DNA from 4 places in the Deinococcus roseus genome. Region 3 is predicted to be linked to each of the others. Evidence: riboswitches for the same ligand, from Rfam matches in the RefSeq annotation. Region 3 holds a riboswitch; each other region holds the start of a gene.
What was found. A riboswitch is a leader RNA that binds a small molecule or an ion and turns the genes downstream of it on or off. The one in region 3 is predicted to bind cyclic di-GMP.
Positions count from the first base shown of each region.

Region 1: another riboswitch for cyclic di-GMP. It lies ahead of IEY52_RS21895 (S8 family peptidase); the one in region 3 lies ahead of IEY52_RS06540 (hypothetical protein).
Region 2: another riboswitch for cyclic di-GMP. It lies ahead of IEY52_RS10815 (RCC1 domain-containing protein); the one in region 3 lies ahead of IEY52_RS06540 (hypothetical protein).
Region 4: another riboswitch for cyclic di-GMP. It lies ahead of IEY52_RS21835 (HD domain-containing phosphohydrolase); the one in region 3 lies ahead of IEY52_RS06540 (hypothetical protein).

Region 1 covers NZ_BMOD01000026.1:14,102-19,839, forward strand. Annotated here, with positions in the region: gene IEY52_RS21875 (hypothetical protein) at 1-409, shown strand, start outside; gene IEY52_RS21880 (hypothetical protein) at 421-1,155, opposite strand; gene ruvX (Holliday junction resolvase RuvX) at 1,332-1,742, shown strand; gene kynU (kynureninase) at 1,793-2,977, shown strand; cyclic di-GMP riboswitch class II at 3,160-3,243, shown strand; gene IEY52_RS21895 (S8 family peptidase) at 3,337-4,467, shown strand; gene IEY52_RS21900 (EAL domain-containing protein) at 4,633-5,738, shown strand, end outside.
Region 2 covers NZ_BMOD01000006.1:198,235-203,972, reverse strand. Annotated here, with positions in the region: gene IEY52_RS10815 (RCC1 domain-containing protein) at 35-1,201, opposite strand; cyclic di-GMP riboswitch class II at 1,556-1,640, opposite strand; gene IEY52_RS10810 (GEVED domain-containing protein) at 1,954-5,738, opposite strand, start outside.
Region 3 covers NZ_BMOD01000003.1:230,754-236,491, forward strand. Annotated here, with positions in the region: gene IEY52_RS06520 (PqqD family protein) at 1-178, opposite strand, end outside; gene IEY52_RS06525 (AAA family ATPase) at 538-1,464, shown strand; gene IEY52_RS06530 (DUF58 domain-containing protein) at 1,461-2,354, shown strand; gene IEY52_RS06535 (transglutaminase TgpA family protein) at 2,351-4,276, shown strand; cyclic di-GMP riboswitch class II at 4,325-4,408, shown strand; gene IEY52_RS06540 (hypothetical protein) at 4,477-5,738, shown strand, end outside.
Region 4 covers NZ_BMOD01000026.1:226-5,963, reverse strand. Annotated here, with positions in the region: gene IEY52_RS21835 (HD domain-containing phosphohydrolase) at 1-1,595, opposite strand, end outside; cyclic di-GMP riboswitch class II at 1,652-1,735, opposite strand; gene IEY52_RS21830 (copper homeostasis protein CutC) at 1,990-2,709, shown strand; gene IEY52_RS21825 (ATP-binding protein) at 2,780-5,725, shown strand.

The DNA.
Region 1 (5,738 bases), on a different contig from region 3:
TGTCCGTTTGCTGGTGGGCTGGGTGGTGATTGCCTTTTCTGCCCTGATGATGGTGGCTGCTTTCGGAGACCTTTTCGGAGGTCAACCTGCAGGGCGGGAAACCTCGGTGGGGGTGCTCTGGGGCATGGTGGTGTTCTTTGCCCTCACCCTGTATGGGGGCATCTGGCTGATCCGCTCCGGGAAACCCAACCTTGAGGTGCTGTCCCGCAAGGTGCTGGCTTTTGTGGAACAGGAAAAAGGCCGGGTCACCATTGCAGAGGTGGTGCTGCACTGCAACCTCAGTGTGGAGGTGGCCAAACGCATCATGGACCAGTTCATCCGGGAAGGCATGGCCCGTCTGGAGGTCTCTGACCTGCTGCAGGAGGTCTACGTGTTCGAAGGCCTCTTGCCTGAGCCCGTGAAACTTTAACCTGTAAACCCTCAGATGTGTTGCTTCAGGGCCTGGGCCAGACTCCATTCAAACCCTGCCAGGTCACTGAGGCCCTGCGGAGGATACCCCACTTTTTCGGCAATGTGGTCTCCGTACATGCAGGTGAACAGGGTGGGGAAGTGGGTGCTTTGCAGGTGGGGACGCAGCACCTCTGAGGTGTATTCCAGTTCTTCTGCAGAGAAGGTCAGGGGGATTTCGGCAAAACGCTGGGCCTGTCCTTCCTGATCCAGCATCTGTTGCAGGGTTTCTGGAGCGCCATGCTGCAGCATGTAAAAATGCCGGAAAGCATTTGAAAAGGCAGAACGCCGCAGGTTTTCCTGTTTGATATCTTCGCTGACCCACAGCATCACCGGAATCCAGTCCAGGTGGTATTTGGCCTGATTGAACCTTGCGGAAGCATCGTTGAGGTAACGGTGGGTCCAGCCGCCTTTCACATCGTCCACCATCACCCAGCAGATCTTGCGGTCTGGGCGGTCTGGCAGCCGCGCATTCAGTTCTGCTGCGAAGTCCTGCAACCACCCATCTGCTCCAGCGGCAATCAGTTCATCCAGGCGTTCTGCCACATGCTCACGGGCCATGGGGTTGAGGGCCTGCAGGGGCAGGGTGGGCAGGCGCTCCGGGTGTCCGTCTATCATCAAATCCAGGTAGGCCTGGAAACGCTCCATCCCTCTGGGCACCTCGTAGAGGGCACGCTGTTTTTTCAGAAGGGGCACGGCTTCAATCATGTTCCCAGTGTGACGGGAGAAACCCTGGTTTTGCATGGGCCGGGTGGCGGATGCTGGATGTGGTTTTGCATATTGTTCTGCATATTCTTGACATGGGCTGCATAACGTGCTATATTAATCAACATAAGCGGCGAAAAGACCGCGATTTTTTTTGCCCCAAAAACCCCGGAACCCTTATGGCCGACACCCCTGCAAACCCCGACACCACCTACCTGGCTTTGGATGCCAGTCCAAAACGCATTGGTTTTGCGGTCAGCTATGGACGGCTGGCTTTTGGCCGGGGCTACCTGCACCGCCAGAAACTGCAAAACGATGTGGCTGCCGTTCAGGCCAAAATGCAGCAGGAGGAGGCCACCGAAGTGGTGATGGGGTTGCCCCTGCGCACCGATGGTCTGCCCAGCAAGCAGGCCCAGAGGGTTCGCGCGCTGGGACACGCCCTGCGTCAGGCTGGCGTGACGGTGCACTACCAGGACGAGCGCTTCACCACCATCAGCGCAGACGAGGACCTGAAAGGCCGTTTCCGGGCCAAGGGTGAACTTGATGAGGCCAGTGCTGTGCGCATCCTGCAACTCTTTCTGGAAGATTGACACCCACCATTTGCAGCCCTGAGCATCCAGCAGGTTAGAATACCTGACACATGCTTAGACAGGACTTCATTTACCCCACCGGAATCTATCTGGACGGCAATTCTCTGGGCCTCGCCTCCCATGCCAGCCTGAAGGCCATTGAGCGCCGTTTGCAGGAGTGGCAACAGCAGGCGGTGAACGGCTGGGAATCCTGGTTTGGTCTGGCCGAAACCCTCAGTCCCACCCTGGCGAACCTGATGGGGGCTTTGCCAGAAGAGGTGATTGCCACGGGCAGCATCACCATGAATTTGCATGCTTTGCTGGCCACTTTTTACAAACCCACAGGGCAGCGCAGGCATCTGATGGCCACCAGCCTGGATTTTCCCAGTGACCTTTACGCCTTGCAATCCTGGGCAGAGCGGGAAGGGGCAGAACTGCGCCTGATTCCCTCCAGGGATGGCTACACCCTGGAAGAGGAAGACATCAGAGCTGCTTTTCAGGACGATGTGGCGCTGGTGCTGCTCCCCACGGTGCTGTACGCCAGTGGTCAGTTGCTGGACATCGGGCAGTACGCCAGCCTTGCCCGGGAGAAAGGCATTGTGCTGGGGGTGGATGCTGCGCACTCTGCAGGATCTGTGCCCCACCAGTTGCACGACTGGGGTGTGGATTTTGCGGTGTGGTGCAGCTACAAGTACCTGAATGCAGGTCCGGGGGCTCCTGGCGGTCTTTTTGTGCACCAGAAGCACTTTGCAAAGCTGCCCGGACTGCGGGGGTGGTGGGGACACCAGAAATCCAGCACCTTCGAGATGCACCAGCATTTTACCCCGGAGCATGGAGCAGGGGCGTACCAGATCAGCACCCCCAGCATTCTGGCGCTGGCTGGCCTGGAAGGGGCACTTGAGGCGTTCCAGAAAGTGGGCATGCAGGACATCCGGGCACGTTCGCTGGAGCTCACCGAACATTTCATGGCCCTGCTGGACCAGCACACCCCCGAATTGAAAGTGGTGACCCCCAGAAAAGCAGAGCACCGGGGGGGGCATGTCAGCGTGCAGCACCCTGATGCCAGGCTGCTCAGTCTGGCGCTCAGAAGCAGGGGAATTGTGCCGGATTTCAGGACCCCGGATTTGTTGCGCATGGCTCCGGTGGCTTTTTACAACACCGAGGAGGAGCTGGAAAAGACCGTACTGGTGCTGAGGGAACTGCTGGACAGTGGCTCTTACCAGCAGTTCAGGCAGCAGGAAACCCGGGTGGTGTGAGCGATTTTCTGAAGCCAAACTGAGCATGTTTGAGCAAGCTGTACAGAAAATCTAAAGGGTCAGGAATTTCCCGTATTGGAGGGCATTTTTGGTATTCGGGAAAAAGCGTTTTTGACGTGTGGATTGACGTTAAAGGGCTTTTTTTGTCATACTTAGGGCAGATCAGCACAGAGCCAAACCCTCTGCCTGATAGAGACGTTGAAACCTTTCCTGTATGCGGGCACCTGGGAAGGGTGGAGTCAGTGGTGCGACCGGCTATTGGCCGCCGCAGTGATGTTTGAAAACATCACCGTGGCTTGCATGCATCTGCTTTGCGGATGCCCTCTCTCGAATCTCGGGAGCCTAGGAGGGACGTGACCATGTCACACACTTCTGTTCTGAAACGCCTGACCCTTTTCACCACCTTGCTGCTGACCCTGGCCTCTTGCAGTCAGACCCCTGCTCCTGTGGCTGCCCCTGAAACCCACACTGAAATTCAGAGCCCTGACATCAGCAAACTCGGGGCTGCCGACGTGTTTGATGTCACCCTGGCCGACAAAAGCACCTATCAAACCAATGGAGTGACCTGGTGGAACCAGGGCGTGGTCTGGTGGAACCAGGGTCTGGGCTGGTGGATCAGTGCCGTCAAATGGTGGATTGGAGGCATCGGCTGGTGGATCGAAGGGGTTTTCCAGCCTGCTCCTGAGAATTCCAATGCTTTCAAAATGATCAAACTGGACAAAGCCCAGGCGCTGGCCCCCAATCTGGGTCTGAATGTGAATGTGGCCCTGATTGACACAGGTGTGGACTTCAACCACCCCATGCTGCAAGGTGGAGTGAAATCTGCCTGGGATTACCTGGACTGGGACAACAACGCCAGTGAAGAAGGCTCTGACAGTGATGTTGCCTACGGCCACGGCACTGCAGTGGCAGGTCTGATCCGGCAAATTGCCCCCAGAGCCAACATCCAGGTGTACCGCGTGATCAATGAAGACGGCTCGGGCCGCTCCAGAGATGTGGCCAAAGCCATCTATGATGCCACCAACAACGGGGCGCAGGTCATCAACCTGAGTGTTGGCACCGATCAGCTCACCTCCAGTGTGTACACCGCCATGCTCTACGCTGCCAGCAAGAAAGTACTGATGGTGGCCTCTGGAGGCAACGATGGCGCCAGCAAACCCCTGGCTCCAGCCCTGCAATTTGGCAGCGATCCGCTGCTGGACCTCTCCGGCCTCAGCGTGGGCAGTGTGAACCAGGATGGCAGCAGTGTCAGCTGGAACAACCAGGGCAATGAAATCCTGGCCCCCGGTGTCAACATGTTCAGCGCCTATCCTGGAGGGCGTGTGGTGCTTGCCACGGGCAGCAGCTTCAGTGCTCCGGTGGTCACAGGTGCCCTGGCCCTGGCCCTCGGCGAAAAAGCCAACAGCTGGAAACTCACCACCCTGATGGAATCCACCAGCACCAATCGCCTGCTGAACATGGAAGCTTTCCTGAAGCAGGCCCTCAGGTAAAACCCACCTTTCCCACGGGGAGCAGAGGTCTTCCCGTGGGAAATCCATTTCAGCATTCCGTTCAGCATTCCGTTTGCAGGTCAGACCACAGCATCCACCCCCAGCACAGGGAAGCCCTCCCCCAAAAGTGGTTAAATAGAACAAAGCCAACACAAAAGGGTGCCCATGCCTGACCTCAACCCCTCCAATGTCAGAACCCCCAAACGCCTGCTGGAAGAAGCCCGGCTTTTTGCAGATGAGGACGACGAAAAGGCTGCAGCCCTGTTTGAACAGGCCGCTGTGCGGGCCAGGCTGTACCGCGATCAGGAGACCCTGGCAGATGCCCTCAATGGCATGGCCAAACTGGAACACAAACGCGGAGACAGCCATTCTGCGCTTTTTCATTTGCAGGAGGCCCGCGAAATCCGTCACATGCTGGGAGATTTGCGTGGAGAGGCTGGACTGCTCTGCAACATTGGCTCCCTGTACACCGACCTGGGAAACTTCAACACAGCCCTGGATTACCTGTTGCAAGCAGAAACCATTGCAGGAGGAAATGGAGATGTGCTTTCGGCCAGCATCTCCACCAACCTGGCCCGGGTTTACGATGACCTGAATGACCTGACCAGTGCAGAGCAGAATTACCAGAAGGCCCTGCAGATTGTGCGCAGCATCGGACACCCCATGGGAGAGGCCATCCTCAGCACCAACTATGGAGAGTTTCAGCTCAGGCGGGGCAGGCTTGATCAGGCCGAACAGCTGCTGTGTGCCGCACTGGACCTCACGGCCAGAAAGAGCTTCATTGCTGCCGAAGCCCTGAGGCACCTGGGGGTGCTGTACCGCCAGCGTGGAGCCGTGCAGGAGGCCCTGGTGGCTTTTCATGATGCCATCAATCTGGCCCGCACCAGCGAGGACCTGGACATCCTGGTGGAGGTGCTGATCAATGAAGCCGAAACCCACCTGCAGGAACAGCACCTCACCCTGGCCGCCGATGTGCTCTTTGAAGCCGAAGAACTGGCACGGGGCAGCAGCAGAAAGCGGGCCCTCGCCAGGATTCTGGCCCTGTCCTCACAGGTGCAGGAGCAAGAAGGGCGCATTGCCCAGGCCCTGCAAACGGCCCGGGAATCCCACCAGCTGGAATCCCAGGTCCTGAAAGCCGAAGCAGAGCAGCGCACCCGTCAGCTTGCCACCCAGCATGAACTGGAACGGGCCAGAACCGAACTGGACCAGCAGCGCAGCCGTTACGAAACCGAACGCCTCGCCAAGGAAAAGATGGAACGGGAATCTTCAGA
Region 2 (5,738 bases), on a different contig from region 3:
CCGGGCTTCTGGTCAGAGACAGGGGTCCGTGGAATTACATTTTGGTGACCTGCACTGCGGAGGTGCGGTTGATGGTGGTGCCATCTCCGATCTGTCCGCCGAAGTTGTTGCCGAAAGCCCAGACTTTGCCGGTGCTGCTCAGGGCAACGCTGTGGGCACGGCCTGCAGAAAGTGCGGTGATGCTGCTCAGGCCAGGAACCTGCGCGGCCACTTTCTGGTCGATGGTGTTGCCCAGTCCCAGCTGGCCGCTGTCGTTCTTGCCCCAGGCAAACACAGTGCCGTCTGTTTTGAGGGCCAGGCTGTGGGAAGGTCCGGCCACGATTTCTTTCACTCCGGTGAGGCCCTTGACCTGCACGGCTTTTTTGCTGCTGATGGTGCTGTTGTTGCCCAGTCTGCCGTTGTGGTTGTCGCCCCAGGCCCACACGGTGCCGTCTGATTTGAGCGCCAGGGAGTGGTAGTGGCCTGCAGAAACGCGGGTGATGCCGCTCAGGTCAGCAAGTTTCACGGCGGTCAGGGCCGTGGTGGTGGTGCCGTTGCCCAGCTGTCCGTCCATGTTCCAGCCCCACACCCACACGGTGCCATCACTCTTGAGGGCCAGGGAGTGCCCCAGACCTGCGGAGATCTGCACGATGTTGCTGAGGCCTGCAACCTGCACGGGGTTGGTCTGGTCGGTGGTGTTGCCCTGACCCAGCTGGCCCACATTGTTGTGGCCCCAGGCCCACACGGTGCCATCACTCTTCAGGGCCAGGGAGTGCTCGACGCCTGCGCTGATGGCCACCACGTTGCTGATCTTGCTGATTTTTTGAGGAGCGCTCTGGTCGGTGAGGTTGCCCAGACCCAGCTGACCGTAGTCGTTGCGACCCCAGGCCCACACGGTGCCATCACTCTTCAGGGCCAGGGAGTTGTTCCAGCCAGCAGCCACTTCGATGATCCCACTGAGGGTGCTGGCGTTGCTGATCTGGCCGTAGCCGTTCCAGCCCCACACTTTGAGGGTGCCGCCCACCAGACCCAGGTTGTGCTGGTTGCCACTGGCGAGCAAACGGGGGGCCACTTTGCTGAGGGCCTGTGCATCCACTTCGGGGGTTTCCACAGGGATGGTTTCAGCGTCGGGAGCGAGGGGAGCATTCTGGGAGGGGACAGTCTGGGTGCCACAGGCCACCATCAGGAAGGTGAGCCCGGTCAGGATCAGGATGTTTTTCATGTTTTCGCGGTGTGAGGGATGTTGAACGGGTTTGATGCCGTTGGTGGGAAGTCCTCACCAGTGCTTTTGCACTGCCTTCCTTTCCCACGCTGGCTTCCTGAAGTTCCGGCACAGCACGGCCCTCACGGAGGATGTGTTCCTCTGTGGGTCTGTGGTGCGGAAGGGGTCAGGTCTTGAGCTGCAGCTTACAGGGCGAGCAACTCAGCCGGAGGTGGATTGGGACCGCGGTTCCTGGTGTTTTCTTTGCTGTGTAACATGCTGAAAGTCACTCCTTCCGAGTGGGGAAGAGTGACCGACAACGTAGACAATGGGTTGTTTCGGTCCAACCAGCAATGCTGGCCAGACCCTGGACCAATTGCCTCATGCCGGTCGCACCACTAGCTCTGCGTTTCCCAGGTGCCCGTGTACGGGAGAACGCTTCATCGCTTCATGAGCCAAATCTCTGATACACATTATGGCACTCTTGCTGGCGTTTGGGAAGGGGTTTTTATGCGTCCAGAGCTGGTTTTTGTTTTATTTTTTGGTTACAGAAGCTGAACACAAATGATGGCTGGGGGAAAGATGCCGAGGGCTCAGGGCAGAAATCTCAAACCAGACCTGTAGGGGCGCAGCGTGCTGCGCCCAATGGCAGAAACCTCAAATGACACCTGTAGGGGCGAGGCGTGCCTCGCCCAGTGCAAGCAGCCTCAAGCCCTCTCCCAGAAACCAAAAATCCCTCCTCTCCTGAGAAGGGATCTGAAATTATTTGAAACTCAGCGGATCTGCACGCGGTACAGGAAGTACCCGAAGTCTCCGGGGGCCATCTGGGTGATGTTGCAACTGGTGGGCAGGTTCAGGGGCAGATCAATCACGCTGGTCTGCCCGAGGTTGACGTTGACCACCGAGCCACTGGGGCAGTGCAGTTCCATCTCTCCGGTGGCTCCGTAGACGTTCTGCACCATGTCGGTGAAGTACGGAACATTGTCTCCCAGCACGATGTCGGTGATCACGGTGTCGCCAGAGTTGGTGAAGGTGATCTTGTATTCGATGACTTCTCCGACCTTGCCGCCGTTGCTGACGGTGTAGGAGGTCTCCCCTTGCGTGACGTTGCGCAGGCCCTTGGTGAGGCTGAGTTTGCCGCCGTTGGCAAGCGTTCGGGTGGTGGTGGTGTCCAGCAGGTAGAGGGGGTCTTTGACGCTGCTGTTGTTCTGCCAGGTCAGTTCGGCTTTGACTTTCACGCGGTCCACAGAGTTGGCGGCCAGGTTGGAGGGCACATTGACCTGCACGTGGAATTCGCAGGGTTTGAAGCTGCCGTCACTCAGTCTGGGCCAGCTGTAGCCCACATGGATGGGGCTGACCAGCAGGTTGCTGGCTTTTTCGGTGTCGCTGAAGGTGCCGTCGCAGTTGGTGTCTCCGAACACCCCGTAGAACAGGTTGCCTGCGGTGCTGAAGGCGAGGTTGCCCAGGGTTTCTGGGGTGTAGGCGTGGGTGTAATCGATGATGCCTGGGCTGCTGGTGGTTCCACTCTGGTCGGGCCTCCAGCTGGAGCTGTGCAGGATGCCAAAGTAATACGTTCCGTAGGTCTGTCCGCTGGCATTGCTGTAACTTCTGCTGGCGGCCAGTCCATCGTTCAGGGTGGTGGCCAGGGTGATGGGGGCCACATTGCCGGTGTTGTTGCCCGTGGCGGGCTGCGCAGCGTGGCCGATCACCACGGTCTGGCCTCCGAACTGGGCATGGGGCAGGTACATCTGGAAATCTCCAGTGGCACTGGTGGTGGCACTGACGGTGTTGACGCCTGCGGTGGCCCTGACGGTCACCCCAGATGCGCCTTTTTCAGAGAGGTCCTGAATGCCGTTGTTGGCCTTGCTTTCATCTGCCACGGATGCAGCTCCGAAGGCATCGTCGTAGAAGACCCGCCCGGTGACCCTGGAGCCGTGGTACAGCCCAAAGTTCTGTCCGGTCACGGCAGAGGCCACATCCAGTTGCCTGCTGCCATCTGCCGGGTTGATGTACAGCCATCCTGCAGGGGCCGTAATGCCAGGGGCAGGGTTACCCACAGTACCGCTGACACTGGAGACCGCCAGGGTGTAGGTGCCAGCGTTGACGTTGGAGAAAGTGAAAGCTCCAGTGCCTGCGCCCACTGTGGTGGTGGCAACCACGTTTCCGCTCTGGATCAGGTGAACGTAAACGGTGCTGCCCGCCGTCCAGTTTTCGGTGGGTTCAAAACTGCCGTTGGGCTGCACATCCTCGTACACGTTGCCTGAGACGCTGAATCCGGCAATGGACACCGTGACCAGACCGCTGAACTCCGAGGTGTTGCTGCTCAGGGTGGCGGTGGCGGTCAGCTGGTCTCCCAGATTGACTGTTGCAAGCAAACCGCTGACCGGAACCACGAACTGGAAGCGGCTGGTGCTGTCCTGGCCTTGCAGGATGCCGTTCACGCTGGAAGGACCATAAGAGCCAGTGGCACTGTCCGAATCCACAGCAAGGCAGGTGCTGGACACCGTGCTGCAGCCTTCCGTAAAGGTGCCCAGGTAGGTCTGTCCTTCCCCGAAACCGCTGGGGTCAGGGTTGGCCAGGAACAGTTCGATGGTGGCTCCGGGACGGGCATACCCCGTGATGGTGAGGTTGCCTCCTTGCAAAGTTGCTGTGGCAAAAACCGGGAAGTTCAGCAGGGTGTTGCCTCCGGTGTCTGCATCTCCTGAGTCATTGAGGGTCACATAAGGCGCAGTCCCGGATTTTTCAGTGTCGGTGCTGGTCATCAGGTCAATCCCGATTTTTCCGTTGCTGTAGATGCTGTTTTTGCTGATCACGTTTCCGGTGGAGGTGGGCTCCACCATCACCCCTGATCCTGTGTTGCTGCGGATGATGTTGTACTGGATGGTGTTCCCAGGCCCGTACACCCGGATGCCCGAGTCTTCCAGGGAAGCTCCGGTGCCCGCACCGTTGAATTCGATGGTGTTCTGGCTGATGGTGTTGCCGCCCATCCCGATGTGGGTGTCCACACCGACCCCGGCGTTGTAGGCCACCAGGTTGCCACGCACCGTCACATTTCCGCTGCTGCCGTTTTCGATGTCGATGCCGTCCAGGTTGGGGTTGCCAATGGCATTGCCCCGGATCTCATTGCCCAGGATCTGCCAGCCTGTGGAGCTGTTTTCCAGACCGATGCCTTTGCTGGCATTGCACCCGATCAGGTTGTTCTGGATGGTGCCGTTGTCTGCACCCAGGCTGCGGATGTTGTCGCCGGTTCCGGTGGCCCCTCCGGTGGGGCAGTTGAAGCTGCTGCGGGTGGCGGAGATGCCCACAAAGTTCTGCTCGATCACTGCGTTGGTGAAACCATCGTCCAGGTGGATGTTGGCATGGTTTGAGCTGTTGACTGCAGTGCCAAAGCCGTAGATGGACAGGCCCCGCAGGGTGATGGTGTTTGCAGAGACCTGCAAGCCCATGCCTGCTATGTTTCCGGTCAGGGATTTGATTTCGATTTCGGGTTTGTAAATCTTGTTCAATACAGTGTCGTCTGCGTTGCCCAAAATGGCATCCACTCCGGTGCCCACTGTGCCTCCGGTGCCCAGCTGTCCGGTGTTGGTGTCTCCGATGTTCACGGTCTGGGTGGTGCCGTCCAGGATGGTGTTCACGGCATTCGCTCCGGTGAATTGCACCGTGGTGGTCAGGGTGATGGTGGCGGCCCAGGAGGTCGGAGGAGAGGCGGGCTGGGGCACCATGAAGATGCTGGTTTCCTTGCCTGCGGGGAGGCTTTCATTGGTGTTGTCCAGTTTTTTGCGGTTGCCAGACTGGGCCAGCAGACTCTCATTGCCCAGCGCGTTGGCGTTCAGAACAAACTGCCTTAACGAGCCCTGACCTGCATCGCTGGTGTTCACAATGGTGTCAAAGTTGAAACCAAAGTCCACACCGGAGACGTTCCCTGCCGTCAGGTTCACGCTGCTGAGGGATTGCACTTCCTGGTTTGCCACGGCGTTCAGGGTGGCAAGCGTGCTGGTGGTGTTGGCGGCTGCATCGACCTGAGCAGGGTCTTCCCCACCCACCTTGCTGGTCACAGCCACGGCAGATCCGGTGCTGGCATTGGTGCGGTAGGTCTGCACAGGCATCAGGGTGTTCACCCAGCCGGTTCTGGTGCTGCTGACCGTGCTGTTCACCACCCGGATCTGGTAGTTGCCTTCAAACAGCCCTATGCTGTAGTTTCCGCCTGCAGTGGTGGTCACATTGTTCTGGGTTCCAGAGGTGGAGGGGTCCAGATCCACAGGGGTTCCCGTGCTGTCATAGACTTCCAGGGTCACGCCAGCACGGCCAATGGCTCCAGCGGCAAATCCAGAACCGCCGTTCTGTGCGCTGGTGTTGGAGGTGCCGTAATTGCGTCCCAGACCTCCACCGTAGTTCACATCTTCAAAGACCGTTCCAGAGACCTGGCGGTACAGGTACACCGGGCCAAACTCAGAGGTGCTTCCTGAGGCGTTGGTGGCGGTGGCGGTCACGTTGGTGGCCGTTCCCAGGGCCGTCACCTGTGAGGCACTGAGGCTCAGGGTCACATTGAAGTTTCCGC
Region 3 (5,738 bases):
GGTCCAGCTCGTAATGCTGCATCAGCAGGTCTGCCAGGGAGTCCAGGGTGGCAGGCAGGGCCAGCCAGAGCAAACGGCCTGAGAGGTTGAGGGTGTAGATGTCCTGGGTGTCAGGGTTGAGCAGGACCAGTTCTTCTTGCAGATCGGTCACCAGAATGTCTTGTTTGGGCCTGTACATCAGGCGCGATTTTACCACGGCTTTTGCCGCAGTCAGGCCATGCCTGGGGCAGCAGGTGGTGCTTTTGTCTGTTTTGCTGCCTGTGATACAGTCAACAGGCCTGCTGGATGCAAACCCGTGTGTCAGGAGTGTAAGCAGAATGTCAGGCTTTAGATGGTTTAATCAGAGCAGCAAAGATAGACTGGAGAGAAGATCCAGTTGGGCTGCCTGACAGAAATGAATCAACGGTGTCTCTTGTGAAACCTGACCTTCGCCTCTTCATGATGTTGATGTGATCGCCTGTACCCAACGTGTCACCCTGAGTACAAACCTTTAAGCACCTTTGTGAACGGTGCCAGAAAGTGCCAAAAGAGGTGAATGTGACCCTGACCGAAAGCAACACCCTGGCTGAACGGGCGCTGGACCAATTGCAGAAAGTGATTCTGGGCAAAGAGCTGCAGCTCAAACTTGCCCTGACCTGCGTGCTGGCCCGTGGGCACCTGATGATTGAAGATGTTCCTGGAGTGGGGAAGACCACACTGGCCCATGCCCTGGCGGCCACCCTGGGGCTGGATTTTGCGCGGGTGCAATTCACCAGCGATTTGTTGCCCTCAGATGTGATTGGGGCCACGGTGTACGAGCGCAACGAAGGCACTTTTCGGTTTCACCGGGGTCCGATTTTCACCCAGGTGCTGCTGGCCGATGAAATCAACCGGGCCACCCCCAAGACCCAGAGTGCTCTCCTGGAAGCCATGGAAGAACGTCAGGTCAGCATGGACGGCCAGACCCACCAGTTGCCTGAACCGTTTTTTGTGATTGCCACCCAGAACCCTGTGGAGCAGATCGGTACCTTTCCGTTGCCCGAATCCCAGCTGGACCGTTTCCTGCTGACCATCACCCTGGGGTACCCAGATCCCCGTGCGGAACGGGAACTGTTGCTGGGAACCGACCGCAGAGACCTGGTGCGCACCCTGCCTGCGGTGCTGCGTGCAGACACCCTGCAAGACGCCCAGAACCGGGCCAGTCAGGTGCATGTGGCCCCTGCACTGGTGGATTATGTGCAGGCGTTGCTCAAGGCCACCCGCACCCACCATGAATTCCAGGCCGGTCTGAGCCCCCGTGCTGCCCTGGGTCTGGTGGCTGTGTCCAGGGCCTGGGCCTGGCTTTCTGGCCGTTCCAGTGTGCGCCCTGAGGATGTGCAGGCGGTGTTTCCTGCCCTGGCCACCCACCGTCTGGTGCTGAGGTCCACCGGAACGCCCCATAGGGAGTCGGTGCTGGCCTTGCTGGGAGCCACACCCATCCCATGAAAGACCGCTGGCTGCCCCGTCCCACCCGGTTTGGCTGGGCTTATCTGGGTTTTGTGGGGATCACCCTGCTGGGGTGCATCAATTACCAGCTCAACACCGGTTATTTTCTGTGCTTTGTGATGTTTGCAGTGTGGGTGGTCTGCCTGATCGAGGCGCGCAGTCAACTGAAGGGCCTGGAGTTGGAGTTTCAGGGCAGCGCGGCTGTTTTTGTGGGACAGGAAGTGCTGCTGGAAGTTGTGGTGCGCAATGCCCTCCCACTGGTGCGGGAAAACCTCTGGGTGCAGGTCGGCGAAGTGGGCCAGCCCCTCATGGTCCCTGCCCAGGGTGAAGCCCGTTTGCAGGTGCTGCTGAAGGCGGCCCGGCGGGGCTGGATGCCTGCGCCTGCTGTGCGCTTGCAGGGAAGTGACCCTCTGGGGCTTTTTGGGGTGCAAGAGTCACGGGCGGGTGAGGAGCGGGTGGTGCTGGTGTATCCTGCCCTGGAAGAAAATCCTCCATCCTGGCAGACAACCGGGGAAGCCACGGGAATGCGGGCCCGCAAAGCCGGGCAGGATGAATACCAGGGTTTGCGGCTGTATCAGCCAGGAGACACGTTGCGAAGGGTGGCCTGGAAGCGGGGTGAACTGCCCGATGGCAACCTGCTCACCAAGGAATTTGAAACCCATCTGGACCATTCGGCATTGTTTTCCTTCCAGCAATTGCCTGCCTCGCTCAGCACCGAACAGAAACTGTCCCGGCTGGCAGCCTGGGTGGTGCAGGCCCAGCGCATGGGGTTGCACTATCGCCTGACCGGGCCGGGTCTGGACGCTGCAGGTGCAGGTGAGCGCCACAGTCAGCACTGCCTGACCTATCTGGCTGAATTTCCGGCAGAACCCGCCAGAGGAACGCCATGATTTCTTCGTTGCCCCTGACCGCAGGGCCCCTGAAAACCCTGATGGTGGCCCTGGCCCTGGTGTTTGCCCCCTACTTGCTGTTTCTGCCTCCCTGGCTGATGGGTGTGGCACTGGGCCTCATTGGCTGGCGCTGGCTGGTGGTGCAACGGAGCTGGAAATTGATGCCTCCTCTGGGCATGGCGCTGGTGCTGGTGGTTGCTGTGGCTGGCGTGTGGGGACAGTTTGGCACCCTGATGGGTCGGGATGGGGGAACGGCCATCCTGCTGGTCCTGATGGGCATGAAGCTCAACGAAAGCAAGAATGTGCGGGACGCCCTGTTGCTGGTGTTGATGGGATTTTTCACCTTGCTGTCCTGTTATTTTTTTCAGCAAGACGTGCTGATCACAGGCTACACCCTGGTCATCGGGGTTCTGCTGTTTGGGGTGGCTGCCCACCTGAGGTCCCATGCCTTCACGTTGCAGCAAAACCTGAAACGCATGGCCCCGCTGCTGTGGCGGGCCTTGCCGCTGGCGTTGGTGTTGTTTGTGGTGTTCCCCCGTTCCGAAGGACCCCTGTGGGCTGTGCCTGCCCAGCAAAATGGGAAATCTGGCCTTGCAGATGAAATCAGTCCGGGAAGCATCAGTAATGTGGTGCGGGACAGTTCTGTGGCCTTTCGGGTGGAATTTCTGGATCCGCCTCCGGCCCCAGAACAGCTGTACTGGCGCGGACCGGTGTTTGAGTTTTTTGATGGTCAGGACTGGAAACAGCAACGCCTCTGGGGAGGCAGCTACCAGTTCCCCAACACCATTCCCAGAGGGAGAACCATCCGTTACCGCACCACCATGGAACCGCATGGAAAAAACTGGGTGCTGGCCCTGGATGCTTTTGTGGGCGGATCCAACCGGGTGCAGGTCACCACCAATTTGCAGGCCGTGTCGCGTCGGCCCATCACGCTGCGCCAGCGGTTTGATTTGCAATCCATGCCAGAAGCCTGGATGGGTCGGGATGAAGATCCTGTTCGCTTGCAGGCTGAGCTGCAACTCCCAGCAGAGGGCAACCCCAGAACCCGCACCCTGGCCCACAGCTGGACCGCACTGGACCCAGAAGCCCGCATGGAGGCAGCCCTGGATTTTTTCCGCAATGGAGGTTTCAAATACACCCTGACCCCTCCAGAGCTGTCTGGTCCCAACATGCTGGACGATTTGTTGTTTGGCACACGGCAGGGGTTCTGTGAGCATTTTGCAGGTGCATTTGCCTTCCTGATGCGTGCAGCCGGGGTTCCAGCACGGGTGGTGGGAGGCTATCTGGGCGGGCACCCCAACCAGAATGGAGGGTATTACATTGTGCGCCAGACAGACGCCCATGCCTGGGTGGAGGTGTGGCTGGAAGGCAAAGGCTGGATCCGGGTGGACCCCACTGCGGCCGTTGCACCCACCCGCCTGACGCAGGGACTGGCTTCCAGCCTGCAAAATGCTGATTTTTTGCCTGCAGTGGCCAGAGGAGAAAATTCCTGGTTGACCCAGTTGCAGCTGCGGCTGGACTCCCTGCAGTTCCTGTGGGACCAGTGGATCATCGGATACAACCTGACCCAGCAGCAGGCCCTGGTGAATTTGCTGGGCACCCTGGGCACCGCACTGGTGCTGGTTGTGCTGGTTGCTGTTGCTGTGTTTTTCCTGGTGTACAAAAGAAAACCCTCCGTGCAGCATGCAGACGATTTGCAGCGGGTCTTCGAGCGTTTTGTCCGTCGTTTGAGCAGGCCGCCTGAACCTGCAGAACCGGTCGGAACCTATGCCGTGCAGATGGCAGCGGCCCACCCGGAAGCGGCTGACACCATCCTCTCCATTGCCGAGCTGTATCAGGAATTGCGGTATGGGGCGGCCCCCTCACCAGAACAGCGCAGGGCTTTTCAGCGACAGGTGCAGCAGTTCCGACTGAAGCCCTGAGAGACCCGCTTTCAGTGAGGTTTTGGTCAGAATGCAAAAGTAAGATGAGGGGGAAGAGGAGGCGTTGATTCCTGTGCTGTATCCGGGCACCTGGCACAGGAGGAGCCAGTGGTGCGACCGGCCTTGATCCCTTCGGCAACTTCTGCTGCGTGGTTTCATGCTCGGTCTGCCTTTGCCCGCAAAGGAATGTGACGCACACCATGACCCACCTGACCCCTTTCCGAACCCTTTTGACGGCTGCCCTGATGGGAGCAGTCGTGTGCTTGTCGGGTCAGGGTCAGGCTGTCCAGGTGGACCTTCCACTGCTGTTGCAAAACCAGCAGGCCACCCAGTTGATGGTGCCTTTGCCCACCACCCTCAAAGGACAAACCCTGTCTGTGGTCTTACAGGGCTGGAAATCTGAAGGCGAGTTGCAGCAGGGCCCGCCTGCAGGGTTCAGGATCAACCACCCTAAAAAACTGTCTGCCAGCCAGAATCCCATTTTGCCCATCAGTGTGCAGGTCACGGGAGACAGCGACCTGACCCGACTGGTTCTGGTTTTCGATGTCACAGGGCCACAGGGCAAAGAGCAGGTGGAGGTGGTCTTGCAGCTTCCCCCACGGGTCCGACTGGAAGTGCAGGTGCCAGAGGGGGTCACCACCCTGCCGGGATACACCGTGCAGGTGCCCATTCACATTCACAACACCGGGGTGATTCCAGCGCACATCCATGTGGAATTGAGTCTGGCTTTGCAGGCGGTTCCCGACTTTGAGCTGGCCCCGGGCGCGGCACGGACCATCAATTTGCCCATCCCCACCCAGGCCACCGACCAGACGCTGGAAATCGGTTTGCTGACCCCCACCAGCACCCTCCGCAAGAAAATCCTGCTGAAAGGGGTCAAGGGCACAGACGCCCCTTACCGGGTGAAAATCCAGATGTCTGCTGGCACAGAATCCGGGCAGCCTGTGGGCACCCAGTTGCGTGCAGAGGCCAACCTCAGCGAAAGTGTGCGGCTGTCTGCAGCAGTGGCCCTGAAGGGCACCGCCCTGCAAAGCCCCAGTTTGCTGGGGGGTGTGGGCAAGACTACAGTCAATTACGGTGCGGGTCCTGCTTCTGGTGTGGCAGGCAGTGCAGGTGAAGGCCTGTACATCAGTGGTGAACCCCTGAGCGGCCTGCAGGTGGGTGCAGGATGGGGCACCCGCACCACCAGTTTGCGTCTGGGTGCAAAATCTGCTGGTCGGGAAGAACAGCTTTACTGGTCGGTGGCTGCCCACAGCGATCTGGCGTTCACATCCCCGGAATTTTCGGCGTCCTTGCAGAATTCAGAGTGGAGCTGGAACAGCAAATTCACGCCCTGGCAGCCCACCCAGTGGGTTTCATCGCTGGGGTACAGTGGGCCAGGAGAGGGCGCAAACGCACGGGTGGCTTATGGCCCTGCAGGCTGGGACGTTTTCCTGAAAGGCAACCTGACCCTTCCAGACAG
Region 4 (5,738 bases), on a different contig from region 3:
TGGTCTGAAATGGCAATTTTTCCGGTGTCGTGCAGGTAGGCCCCCCACCTGAGGGCATCAAGGGCATCTCCACTGAGGCCCATGGCCCGGCCCAGCAAATCCGAAAGCTGAACCACCCTGTCGGTGTGGCCCTTGGTTTCGTAATCGCGGTATTCCAGCACCATCCCGATGGCCTTCAGGGTTTCTTCGCGGCTGGAAGAGAGTTTCTCGATGTAGGTGTTGCGTTCAAAAGCGTGGGAAATGCGGTCCCGCACGGCACGCAGGATTCGCCGGGCATCTTCGCTGAAATGCACCTGGTCTTTGCGGGTGCCCAGCGCCAGAAACCCCTGAATCCGACCATCGGCAGTCACAGGAAGCACGGCCAGTTGGTGGGCACCAGCGCGGGGCAACGCTTCGGCAGGCTCACAGATGGCTTCCCCAGCCCCAAAGAACGCCGGGGTTTCACTGAGGAACGCATGCAGCAAACGGGGTCCCGAAACCCTGAGGTACTGCTGCAACAAATGCTCTCCTTCCTCTGGGAGCAGGTTCAGGCAGGATCCCACCTGATACTGGTGGTCCCGCACCGTCACAAACATGCCGTAATCGAAAGGAATCACCCGGGTGCAGTGCTTGAGGGCCAGACGGATCACATCGGCAGGGTCGCTGGCCTCTTCCAGTTCTTCGGCCAGCATCACCAGTTGTGCGGAAGTGTCCAGCGAAGCCAGCAGTTGCTGGCGGGCCACCACCCGTTCTGTGATGTCCAGGCTGGAGGAGATGAACCCCTGAAAGCTGTCCCCTTCCCAGATCAGCCGGAAAGCGGTTTCGCACCACAGATGGTGGCCTTCTTTGTGCTGAATGCGGTATTCCAGAATGTGCTGGTCTAAGTGACCCTCCACCGCTTCATGGACCGACTGCTTGACCCTTTCCAGATCCTCCGGGTGGATGTACCCATAATCTGGAATGCTGAGAAACGCCTCGGTGCTGTACCCCAGAATGGCCGTGATGGACGGTGAAACGTAGGTGGCATGAAAGTTCTGGTCAAACCGCAAAATCAGGTTGACGGTGTTCTCTGCAATCAGCTGGAACTGGGCCTGGTTTTCCTGCAGGGCCTGCCGCATGCGGTTTTTCTCGGTGACATCCGAGACCACCACCAGTCTGGCCTGCTTGCCCTGAAAGTGCAGGTCCTGTCCCTGCACCTGCACCTCCATGCACTGGCCGTTCTTTTTCTGGTGCAGCCAGACCTGATCTTCCTCCGTCTCTGCTGCCTGCAGGGTCCTGAAATACTGGACCAGCACAGGTTTTTCTGTTGCAGGGCGGATGTCCAGCAGGGTCAGGCGCAGGAATTCTTCACGGGTGTAACCGTATTGGTTCAGGGCTGCCTGGTTGACCTCCAGAAACCGCAGGGTGTGCTGTTCGTACACCCACATGGGGAGGGGATTCAACCAGAAAGCCGCCTCCAACAATTCTGAAGCCCCAGAAGACAGGGTTGGCTCCTGGATGTTCTGGCTGGGTTCAGACCTCTGGATGAAATGCACGCCTGAACAGCTGATCTCCAGACCTGAATCTTCTGTTGCAGAAAAAGCCACCTGCTGTTGTGTGGGATAAGAAACGGTCATGGCAGCGTCCTTCCTGCAGGGGCATGCCAGCATGTTGTCCGAGGGGATCACAGAATTTCTCCTCATGCCGGTCGCACCATTGACTCCACACATTCCAGGTGCCCGCATACGGAATGTGCTTCCAGGTCTCATGAGTGGGCTTGATGCCACTTCTCTTTCGAGCTTAGCTGAGTTTCAGAAAAAGTGTCAACTGTTGTTTTTTGCAAAGCGTCTGTGACGGCCTTGCTGAGCAGTTGCTGAATTTTTTACACTCTGCTTACGTACCTTTCAGAGCTGTTTCAGGGGTCAGCTATTGTTGCTTCTTGCAACAGAAAAGCTGTTTGATGGCAAAACCCTCAACAACCCTCCCATCAAAATTCCATCGTCTGCCGCCCACACCTGATATGCTGAAGGCATGATTGCCGAGGTCGTCGTTGAAAATGCCATGGAGGTGAGGGAGACCCAGCATGCCGGCATCACCTCACTGTTGCTGGTGCGCAACCTCAAAGAGGGGGGCATCAGCCCGGACCTGAAAACCATTGGCCTGTGCACAGACGCTGCCCGGATTCCCATGTCCATTCTGGTTCGCCCGGACATCGACAATTACTTTTATGAAGAAGGGCGCAGGCGCAGGACCCTGAAAATTCTGGAGCTGTACTGGAACCACGGCATCCGCAACATCACCTTTGGGGCCCTGCACAACACCGTAATGGACTGGGATTTGCTGGAAGATGCCATCACCCATGGGTTCAGCGTCAACATCAACCAGGCCTTTGACCAGACCCAGGATCTGGTCAAAAATTACCTGCAACTGGCCCTGTACCCCATGGTGCGGCAGGTGGTCACCCGGGGCCAGGCCGAAACTGCAGTGGCCGGAGAAAGTCAGATTCAACAGCTGGTGCAGCTGGACAAACCCAGCCTTCCTGTGGTGGCAGACAGCACAGGCCTGACTTCAGACAACCTGAAACCCTTTCTGGAACGCAGTGGAGTGCAGGGCATCCAGTTTGGAGCCGGGTCCAGAGACCGCAATGGCAAAATCAATTTCTCGCAGCTGGAAGGTGCAGTGAATGTCCTGCGCAGGCATGCCAAAAGCAAGCAGGCTGGAGAGAATTCACCGTCCCGCTTTCGTTTCTGATCCCAGCACCCCCCAGAAATCAAGCAGTGCAGCCAGAACCTGTTGAATGAAACAGGGTACAATTGTACGCGTGAGCACCATCTACCAACTCCGGTTGCTGGGTCACACCCTGCTGGAACAGCAAGGGCAACCCGTGCGTCTGGGCACCCGCAAAGCCCTGGCCATTCTGGTCATTCTGGCCCTCAGCCCAGAGCGGGTGGGCCGTCTGGAATTGGCCGAATTGCTGTGGCCCGAACAACCCGAGGAAAAAGCCAGGGGCAGCCTCAGGCAGGAACTTTCCCGGCTCTCCCAGACCCTGGGAGAGGTGCTGCAGCTGGATGGGCAGTGGATTTCCCTGCAAAGAAATGCCTTTCAGGTGGATGTCTGGGCTTTTCAGCAGGCCCTGCAAAACAAAGACTGGAGTGCAGCCAGAGCCGCCTACCATGGGCGATTTCTGCATGGTTTTTACCTGAGGGACAGCAGCAGTTTTGAAGACTGGCAATACACCCTGCAGGAACAACTGCACCACCAGTACAGCGAGGTGCTGCTGGAACATGCCAGCCAGCTGGCCCAGAACCAGCAGATCAAAGAAGCCCTGGAGGTCTTGCAGGAAGCCATGCAACACAACCCCATCCAGGAAGATGCCTACCTGCGCAGCATGGAGCTGCACCGCCAGCAAGGGGAAGACGCTGCCATCCACAGAATCTATCAGGCACTGGTCCAGGTGTTGCACCACGAGCTGGGAGAAGAACCCAGCCAGCAAGCCCAGCAGGTTTATGCTTCCCTGCAAAAACCGGAACGCTCTCCCCTGCCCCAGAAACTGGGCATTTTTTTGGGACGCGACACCGAATTCAAAGAAGTGCTGGCCTTGCTGAACCGCCCGGACTGCAGGCTGCTCAACATCATCGGCACCGGAGGCATTGGCAAAACCCGACTGGCCCTGGAAGCCGCCCACCACCTGCAAAACCAGGGCCTGAAGGTGCACTGGGTGCAGGTCACCACCAGCACCCTCTTTTCGGCTGTGGCAGACAGCCTGAGCATTCCCGCCCTGGGCCGTGGGGACCTGGCAGAAGCCATTCGCTACCACCTGACCGACACCCGCCCCCTGCTGGTGCTGGATGAAGCCGAACTGCTCTCCAGCCACCGCGAAGTGGGCTGGTTGCTGGAGCACACCCCGGTGCGTCTGCTGCTCACCTCCCGCGAACGCCTGAAGCTGCGCAGCGAATGGATTTACGAACTCAGCGGTCTGCTGCTCCCCGAAATCGGCTGGGATGCCGCTTCCACCAGGCTTTTCCTCTATGCTGCCCAGCGGATCCGGCCCCAGTTCCTGCCTTCCATTCAGGAAAGGGAAGAGATTGCCGAAATCTGCAAACTGCTCTCGGGTTTCCCGCTGGCCATTGAAATTGCTGCCACCTGGATCCGTTTCATGGGATGCCGGGACATCCTCTCCCATCTGAAAGAAAGCCTGGACTTTCTGGATGTGCCACTCACAGACCGGCCTGAACGCCAGCGCAGTTTGCGCAGCATTCTGGATTCCACCCTGGTCACCATCCCTGCAGAGGCCCGCAATGCCCTGGTGGCCCTGGTGCCCTGCTGGGGCGGGTTTGACTTCAAAGCCGCACTGCACATCTCCAGAACCGGTGCAGGCACCCTGGCTTTGCTGGCCGACCACAGCCTGCTGCAACAACCCCGCATGGGTGAATTCCGCATGCTGGAAGTGCTCCGGCAGCATCTGCGCCCGGAAGTGCCTCAGGCAGCCTACCAGCACCACGCCGAATACTACGCCAGGTTGCTGGCCGAACACACCAGCAATTTGCGTGGAGGCAAACAACAGGAAGCCCTGCAACTGCTGACCCCCCACAAGAGCAACTTTCACACCGCCTGGGACTGGGCCGTCAAAACCCAGCACCATGAAGTGCTGGAGCAAATGATGCAGGGCATGTTCCTGCTGCACGAAATCAAGGGCTGGTTTCTGGAGGGGGTGCAGGTTTTTGAGCAGGCCGCAGCCACCACATCTGGACCGCTGCACAGTGCCATGCTCACCCGCACAGGCCGCTTCCATTACCGCCTGGGGCGTTTTCAGGAGGCCCGCACCTGTTTGCAGCAAAGCCTCAATGAAGAACACTCCCCCAGAGAGACCACCTTCATTCTGAACAACCTGGGGCTGGTTTCTCTGGCCCTGGGAGACCTTTACGGTGCCCTCTCCCAGTTCATGCTCAGCCGAGAACAGGCCGCGCAGCACCAGCAAACCTGGCATGAAGCCAACACCCATTACAACACCGGCCTGACCCACCAGGTCCTGGGCAATTACCCCCAGGCCGGAGAAGATTACCAGAAAGCCCTGGAGCTGTACCAGAGCCTGCAGGACACCCGGGGCATGAGCCTCTCGCTGTCTGGTCTGGGCCAGATCAGCCTGCACCTCGGACATTACGTCAGTGCCCAGAAACGCTTGCAAGAAGCCCTGGAACAGGCCGAAAACCTGGGGGATCTTTTTGCCAGAGCAGGCTCTTTGCTCAACCTGGGCAGGGTCTACCAGTTGCAGGGGCAACTGCAGGCCGCCCAGGAAGCTTTGCAGGCCGGTCTGTCCACTTTTCAACAGGTGGGGGACCAATCAGGCATTGCCCGCACCCTGATTGCCCTCAGCGAACTGCAAACGCCCCTGGAGGCCACCCAGACCCTGCAAAAAGCCCTGCAAACCAGCCAGATCAGCCACTACACCTGGGGCGAAACCCTGGCCCACCTCAACCTGGGCAACCGCCACCTGGAATTGCAGGAGCAGGAGGTGGCCAAATACCATCTGCAGTGCTGCCTGACCCTGGCCCACCAGCTCAGGGCTTCCTTGCTGGTCACCCAGGGCCTGTTCAGCAGCCTGTCCCTCCTCAACAGCACGCTCAGGGACAGCGTCACCGTGTATTTGCAAGAACACCCTGGCACCGAACAACGCTACCGGGAAAAACTGCCCAGCACGGCAGGTTTGCCTCTGGACATCACCGAAGACCAGCTGATGCAGGACGTGCTGAAAGCTTTGCAAGCTTGATCTGGTCCAAAAA